One region of the Streptomyces fractus genome, then DNA from elsewhere that is predicted to be linked to it. Evidence: predicted binding sites of a transcription regulator. Region 1 holds the regulator's gene; the other holds the start of a gene.
What was found. The regulator HrcA, encoded in region 1, represses chaperone genes, less so after heat shock. The targets are predictions, from matches to a motif close to TTNGCACTCNGNNNNNCNGAGTGCNAA.
Positions count from the first base shown of each region.

Region 2: a site for HrcA is predicted at 1,276-1,302, ahead of groES (co-chaperone GroES). Genes of this name have one in related genera too.

Region 1 is NZ_JBMYHI010000002.1:6,098,838-6,102,871, reverse strand. Features, by position in the region: gene ACP4E5_RS29540 (nitronate monooxygenase) at 1-1,033, opposite strand, end outside; gene dnaJ (molecular chaperone DnaJ) at 1,228-2,364, opposite strand; gene hrcA (heat-inducible transcriptional repressor HrcA) at 2,365-3,381, opposite strand; gene ACP4E5_RS29525 (MBL fold metallo-hydrolase) at 3,525-4,034, shown strand, end outside.
Region 2 is NZ_JBMYHI010000002.1:3,973,689-3,977,722, reverse strand. Features, by position in the region: gene ACP4E5_RS19695 (polysaccharide deacetylase family protein) at 1-567, shown strand, start outside; gene ACP4E5_RS19690 (polysaccharide deacetylase family protein) at 564-1,232, shown strand; gene groES (co-chaperone GroES) at 1,447-1,755, shown strand; gene groL (chaperonin GroEL) at 1,863-3,488, shown strand; gene ACP4E5_RS19675 (SDR family NAD(P)-dependent oxidoreductase) at 3,576-4,034, opposite strand, start outside.

The DNA of each region.
Region 1 (4,034 bases):
CGAACTCGGCGGCGAGGACCTCCACGAGCTGCCCGGCCGGCAGCTCCCGCGCGAGCCGGTGCCCCTGCCCCGCCCACAGCGCCATGCCCTGCGGGTCACCGGCCTTGGCGGCGGCCTTGCGCAGCGGCGACGTCATGTGGTGGACCTGCGGGTACGCGGCGGGGGCGTAGGGGCCGTGCTCGCGCATGAACCGGTTGACGAGCCCGCGCGCGGGCCGCCCGGAGAAGGCACGCGTCAGTTCGGTCCGGTTGAACAGCGGGTCGGTCATGGCCTGCTTGTGCGGCTCCGGCGCCCCGGACTCCGGGGTGACCAGGAACGCGGTGCCGAGCTGCGCGAGGTCGGCGCCGGCCGCGAGCACCGCGGCGATCTGCGCGCCGCGCATGATGCCGCCGGCGGCGATGATCGGCAGCTGCACGGCCTCGCGGACCTGCGCGATCAGCGAGAGCAGCCCGATGCCGCTCCCGTCGGCCTCGGGGTTGTCCCGGTGCGTGCCCTGATGCCCGCCGGCCTCGATGCCCTGTACGCACACCAGGTCGGCGCCGGCCTCCTGCGCGGCCTGCGCCTCCTCCACCGTCGTGACGGTGACCCCGACCTTCGTGCCGACGCGCTGGAGTGCCTGGACGACCTCGCGGCGGGGGCAGCCGAAGGTGAAGGTGACCAGCGACACGGGGTCGTCGACGAGGATCGCGAGCTTGGCCTCGTAGCCGTCGTCGCCGCAGCTGTCGGTGTCGCCGAGCGGGGTGCGGTACCAGGCGGCCTCACCGGTGAGCTGGCTGCGGTACACCTCGACGGTGGCCGGGTCCGCGTGCTCGGTCTGCGGCATGAAGAGGTTGACGCCGAAAGGCCTGCCGGTCAGCGCCCGCAGCTGTTTGATCTCCTGGTACATCCCGTCGGCCGTTTTGTACCCGGCGGCGAGGAACCCGAGCCCGCCCGCCTCGGCCACGGCGGCGACCAACGCGGGGTGTGAGGCGCCGCCCGCCATGGGGGCCTGCACGATCGGAAGTGGGCAGAGATCGGTCAGTGCGGAGGACATGACCGCATCGTGCCACGTCCCCTCCGGGCGGCCGAATCGACCCGGCCCCCGTCCCCACACGCCGCGGGGCTCCGCCCCGGACCCCGCTGCTCAATCGCCGCAGGGGCTTGAGATGGTCGACCAAATCAAGCCCCGCCGGCGATTGAGGCGCGGGGTCCGGGGCGGAGCCCCGAGGCCGTAACGCCGGTGCGGCATCAACGGCCGTTGAACGCGTCCTTCAGCCGGGAGAAAAGACCTTGCTGGCCCGGCTGGAACTGCCCCGTGGGCCGCTCCTCGCCACGCAACTTGGCCAGCTCGCGCAGCACCCGCTCCTGCTCCGGGTCCAGCTTCTGCGGCGTCATGACCTCGACGTGCACGATGAGGTCGCCACGGCCGCCGCCCCGCAGATGCGTGACACCACGCCCGTGCAGCGGAACCGACTGGCCGGACTGCGTGCCCGGCCGGATGTCGATCTCCTCCGTGCCGTCGAGCGTCTCCAGCGGCACCTTCGTGCCGAGGGCCGCCGCCGTCATCGGGATCGTGACCGTGCAGTGCAGATCGTCGCCGCGCCGCTGGAAGGTCGGGTGCGGGAGCTCGTGGATCTCCACGTAGAGGTCGCCGGCGGGGCCGCCGCCGGGGCCGACCTCGCCCTCGCCCGCGAGCTGGATCCGCGTGCCGTTGTCCACACCGGCCGGGATCTTCACCGTCAGCGTGCGACGCGACCGGATGCGGCCGTCGCCGGCGCACTCCGGGCACGGCGTCGGGACGACGGTCCCGAAGCCCTGGCACTGCGGGCACGGCCGCGAGGTCATGACCTGGCCGAGGAAGGACCGCGTCACCTGCGAGACCTCACCGCGACCGCGACACATGTCGCAGGTCTGCGCGGAGGTCCCGGGCGCCGCGCCCTCACCGCTGCAGGTCGTACAGACCACAGCCGTGTCGACCTGGATGTCCTTGGTGGTGCCGAAGGCGGCCTCGTCCAGCTCGACCTCGAGCCGGATCATGGCGTCCTGGCCACGGCGCGTACGGGACCGGGGTCCGCGCTGCGACGCCGTGCCGAAGAAGGCATCCATGATGTCCGAGAAGTTCCCGAACCCGCCCTGCCCGAAGCCGCCGGCCCCGCCTCCGCCGGACTGCGACAGGGGGTCGCCCCCGAGGTCGTAGACCTGCTTCTTCTGCGGGTCGGAGAGCACCTCGTAGGCGGCGTTGATCTCCTTGAACCGCTCCTGGGTCTTCGGATCCGGATTCACGTCCGGGTGCAGCTCGCGGGCGAGCCTCCGAAAAGCCTTCTTGATCTCGTCCTGGGAAGCGTCGCGGCGCACGCCGAGTACGGCGTAGTAGTCCGTGGCCACTTACGACTCCGCCAGGATCTGTCCGACGTAACGTGCCACTGCGCGTACTGCTCCCATCGTTCCCGGGTAATCCATGCGGGTCGGTCCGACCACGCCGAGCTTGGCCACTGCCTCGCCGCCCGAACCGTAGCCGACCGACACGACGGACGTGGAGTTGAGTCCCTCATGGGCGTTCTCGTGACCGATCCGTACGGCCATGCCCGAATCTCCCAGCTCGCCAAGGAGCTTGAGGAGCACGACCTGCTCCTCCAAGGCTTCCAGAACGGGCCGGATGGTGAGGGGAAAATCATGTCCGAAGCGAGTGAGATTGGCGGTTCCGCCGATCATCAGCCGCTCCTCGGTCTCCTCGACGAGTGTCTCCAGAAGTGTGGAGAGCACCGTGGAGACCGTGCCCCGGTCCTCCTGCTCGAAGGCGTCCGGCAGGTCCTGCACCAGCTGCGGCACGTCGGCGAACCTGCGGCCCGCGACGCGGCTGTTCAGCCGGGCCCGCAGGTCCGCAAGGGACGACTCGCCGAACGGTGCCGGGCAGTCGATCATCCGCTGCTCCACGCGCCCGGTGTCCGTGATCAGTACGAGCATCAGACGGGCGGGCGCGAGCGAGAGCAGCTCGACATGGCGCACGGTGGACCGGGTCAGGGACGGGTACTGGACGATCGCCACCTGCCGCGTGAGCTGCGCGAGCAGCCGCACGGTGCGTCCGACGACGTCGTCGAGATCGACGGCGCCGTCCAGGAAGTTCTGGATGGCGCGCCGCTCGGGCGCGGCCATCGGCTTCACGGCGGTGAGCTTGTCGACGAAGAGGCGGTAGCCCTTGTCGGTGGGGATCCGCCCGGCACTGGTGTGCGGCTGGGCGATGAATCCCTCGTCCTCCAGGGCCGCCATGTCGTTGCGCACGGTCGCCGGCGAGACCCCGAGCTTGTGCCGCTCGGTGAGCGCCTTGGAGCCGACGGGCTCCTCCGTGCCGACATAGTCCTGAACGATGGCGCGCAGCACTTCGAGCCTGCGTTCGTTGAGCATCGGCGCACACCTCCAGAAACAGCCGCCGCGATCGTTGCTTGCGATCTTCCTGCTTTGGCACTCCCTATGGGCGAGTGCCAATCGTCCCCGGCTCAGTGTACGGCCGGTGGGTACGGGCCCGGCAAGGGCGCTAGCGTCCAGGTATGGAGCTTGCACGACGTATCGATTGGGACTCGGTGGGCTGGGAGGGGCTCGCGCCGGGTGTGGGGCGGGTGCGGTTGCCGGGGCTCGACTGCACGAGCGGCCTCGTCGTCGGTGAAGATGCGGCGCTCTTGATCGACACCGGATCCTCACTCCGTGAAGGCGCCCGGCTGCGCGCCGACGCCCGCACGCTCCTCGGGGCACACCGAAGAGTGACCCATGTCGCGTTGACCCACCCGCACTTCGACCACGTGCTCGGCACGGCCGCGTTCGCGGGCGTCGAGGTGTACGGGGCGGTGGGCATCGACGCCCTGTTCGCGCGCGGCGCCGAGGCACTGCGCGCCGACGCCGTGCGGCACGGGCTGGCCCCGGACGCGGCGGCCGAGGCGGTCGACGTCCTCGTCACCCCGCCGCACCGGGTGTGCGGCGAGTGGACGCTCGACCTGGGCGGCGGCCTGACGGTGCTGCTCGCCAACATCGGGCCGGCGCACAGCGGCCACGACCTGGCGGTG
Region 2 (4,034 bases), 2.1 Mb from region 1:
GTCCCGACCAAGGACAAGGTCGTCTTCCTCACCATCGACGACGACTCCGAGAAGGACCCGCGGTTCCTGAAGATGATGAGCGAGCTGCGCATCCCGTACACCGCGTTCCTGACCGACTCCGAAGTCCGCCCGGAATACGGCTACTTCAAGAAGATGCAGGCCCGCGGTATCACCCTCAACAACCACACGCTCCACCACCCGTTCCTGCCCGGCCTGTCGTACGCGCGCCAGAAGCACGAGATCTGCGGCATGCAGGACGTCATCGAGAAGAAGTACGGCAAGCGGCCCACGCTCTTCCGCCCGCCGTTCGGCGACTACAACCAGGACACCCTGCGCGCCGCCAAGGCCTGCGGCATCGAGTACGCGCCGATCTGGAACGCCGAGGCGTTCGTGGACCGCATGGACTATCGCGAGTGGGACCGGAGCATCCATCCGGGCGACATCCTGCTCACGCACTTCAGGGGCCGCGAGGACTGGAAGGGCACGATGCCCGACATGATCCGCAACCTGATGAAGTACCTCACCGACAGGGGCTACGCGGTGGCGCGCCTGGAGGACTACCTGTGACACCGCGCGGGCCGTGGGCGCGGCCGCTCGGCCGCGCCCTGGCCGCCGTACTGCTCACCGCACTGTTCACCGCCCCACTCGCCGGGTGCGCACGGGAGGCCGCCCCGCCTCCGCGGCCCGCGGCGGGCGCCGGGGCGGCGGTCCCGCAGGTCCCGCCGGTCGTCTCCCGTGTCCCCACCCGCGACAAGGTGGTCTTCCTCGCGTACGAGGACGGGGTCGGGGCCGGGCGCGACCCCCGCTTCGTCGACCTGGTCCGCGACCGGCGCCTCCCGGTCTCGCTGTTCCTCGCGGGCCCGGGCGGGGGCAGCCTCGGCGAACTGAGCGCCCTGGGCGCCCGGGTGCAGAACCGCACCCTCACCCGGGCCCTGCTGCCCGGCCTCGGACACGTGGAGCAGCACGCCGAGATCTGCGGCCAGCGCGACCGCGTCGAGGCCCGATTCGGCGCGGCGCCGCGGCTGCTCCACCCGCCACGGGGCGCGTACGACGCGGACACGCTCCAGGCGGCGGCCGAGTGCGGCGTCGACGCGATCGTCCTGTGGCGCGGTCCTGCGGGGCGGCTGCGGCCCGGCGACATCCTCGGGGCCCGGGCGGAAACGACGCCGGGTCTCCTGCGCCGTATCGAGCGCGAGGGGTACGAGCCGGCGGCCCTGGAGGACTACCTGTGAGCCGCGCCGGAGCGGAGACCTGGGCAGGAAGTCTCGGAGTCGGTTAGCAGTCCGCTTGACCGAGTGCTAATCGCGGTCATAGTCTCGGCTCTGGCACTCACCACTGGAGAGTGCCAACAGCGACGGGCAGGTCCGGCACCCGCGACGACGGATCCACCTGGTCGCCACCCCAGACTGTTAACCCCGTGAGATCTCCGAAGGGGGAGACCGGATCGTGACGACCACCAGCTCCAAGGTTGCCATTAAGCCGCTCGAGGACCGCATTGTGGTCCAGCCGCTCGACGCCGAGCAGACCACGGCCTCTGGCCTGGTCATTCCGGACACCGCGAAGGAGAAGCCCCAGGAGGGCGCCGTCCTCGCCGTGGGCCCGGGCCGCTTCGAGAACGGCGAGCGCCTTCCGCTCGACGTCAAGGTCGGCGATGTCGTGCTGTACAGCAAGTACGGCGGCACCGAGGTGAAGTACAACGGCGACGAGTACCTCGTCCTCTCGGCTCGCGACGTGCTCGCGATCGTCGAGAAGTAATTCACCCAGCTTCACCGAAGCAGATGCTTTGAACCGCGCCCCTGGCCCCCGCTGAGAATGCCGGGTGCGAGGGGCGCGGTTCGTTTCGAGAGGACTGATTCAGCTCCATGGCGAAGATCCTGAAGTTCGACGAGGACGCCCGTCGCGCCCTCGAGCGCGGCGTCAACAAGCTTGCCGACACGGTCAAGGTGACGATCGGCCCCAAGGGCCGCAACGTCGTCATCGACAAGAAGTTCGGCGCCCCCACCATCACCAACGACGGTGTGACCATCGCCCGTGAGGTCGAGGTCGAGGACCCGTACGAGAACCTCGGCGCGCAGCTGGTGAAGGAGGTGGCGACCAAGACCAACGACATCGCGGGTGACGGTACGACCACCGCCACCGTCCTTGCCCAGGCCCTGGTCAAGGAAGGCCTGCGCAACGTTGCCGCCGGCGCCTCCCCGGCCGCCCTGAAGAAGGGCATCGACGCCGCGGTCAAGGCCGTGTCCGAGGACCTCCTCGCGACCGCCCGCCCGATCGACGAGAAGTCCGACATCGCCGCCGTCGCCGGTCTGTCCGCCCAGGACAACCAGGTCGGCGAGCTCATCGCCGAGGCGATGGACAAGGTCGGCAAGGACGGTGTCATCACCGTCGAGGAGTCCAACACCTTCGGCCTGGAGCTCGACTTCACCGAGGGCATGGCCTTCGACAAGGGCTACCTGTCCCCGTACTTCGTCACCGACCAGGAGCGTATGGAGGCCGTCCTCGACGACCCGTACATCCTGATCCACCAGGGCAAGATCGGCTCGATCCAGGACATGCTCCCGCTCCTGGAGAAGGTCATCCAGGCCGGTGGCTCCAAGCCGCTCCTGATCATCGCTGAGGACGTCGAGGGCGAGGCCCTGTCGACCCTGGTCGTGAACAAGATCCGTGGCACGTTCAACGCCGTGGCCGTGAAGGCCCCCGGCTTCGGCGACCGCCGCAAGGCGATGCTCCAGGACATGGCCACCCTCACCGGTGCCACCGTCATCGCCGAGGAGGTCGGCCTCAAGCTCGACCAGGCCGGTCTCGAGGTGCTCGGTTCCGCGCGCCGCGTGACCATCACCAAGGACGACACCACCATCGTCGACGGTGGCGGCAAGTCCGAGGACGTGCAGGGCCGCGTCGCGCAGATCAAGGCCGAGATCGAGAACACGGACTCCGACTGGGACCGCGAGAAGCTCCAGGAGCGCCTCGCGAAGCTGGCCGGCGGCGTCTGCGTGATCCGCGTCGGTGCGGCCACCGAGGTCGAGCTCAAGGAGAAGAAGCACCGTCTGGAGGACGCCATCTCCGCGACCCGCGCCGCGGTCGAGGAGGGCATCGTCTCCGGTGGTGGCTCCGCCCTGGTGCACGCCTCCAAGGTCCTCGACGACTCCCTCGGCAAGGAGGGCGACGAGGCCACCGGTGTCGCCGTCGTCCGCCGCGCCGTCGTCGAGCCGCTCCGCTGGATCGGCGAGAACGCCGGCCAGGAGGGCTACGTGATCGTCTCCAAGGTCAAGGAGCTCGAGAAGGGCAGCGGCTACAACGCCGCGACCGGCGAGTACGTCGACCTGGTCAAGGCCGGCGTCATCGACCCGGTCAAGGTCACCCGCTCCGCCCTGGAGAACGCCGCCTCCATCGCCTCCCTGCTGCTCACGACCGAGACCCTGGTCGTCGAGAAGCCGGCCGAGGAGGAGCCCGAGGCCGCCGGCCACGGGCACGGCCACTCGCACTGACGCGCTCCGCTCCGGCTGAAGCGCCCGAGGCCCGGCTCCCCGTCGCGGGGAGCCGGGCCTCGGCCTTTTCGCGTGAGGGCAACTCCCTTACTGCGGGCCGTACTTGCGGCCCGTGCGGGACGTGATGCCGCCGAGGACCGCGCGCGGGGTCACCTTCACCACGCCCATCAGGGCCTTGTACCGGGGGTCGGGGATCGAGAGGGTCCGGCCCCGCGACAGGTCCGCGAGGGCCGCCGCCACCAGCTTGTCCGCGTCGAGCCACATCCACTTCGGGATGTTGCCCGTGCCCATGCCTGCCCGCTCGTGGAACTCCGTACGGACGAAGCCGGGGCACAACGCCATCAGCCGCACCCCACTGCCCGCGAGGTCCTTCGCCGCGCCCTGCGTGAACTGCACGACCCACGCCTTCGAGGCGCCGTACGTGCCGCGCGGCACGAAGGCCGCCACCGACGCCACGTTCACGACGCCGCCGCGCCCGCGCTCGCGCATCGCCCCCGCGGCCGCCGACGTCAGCCGCAGCACCGCCTCGCAGTGCACCTTCAGCAT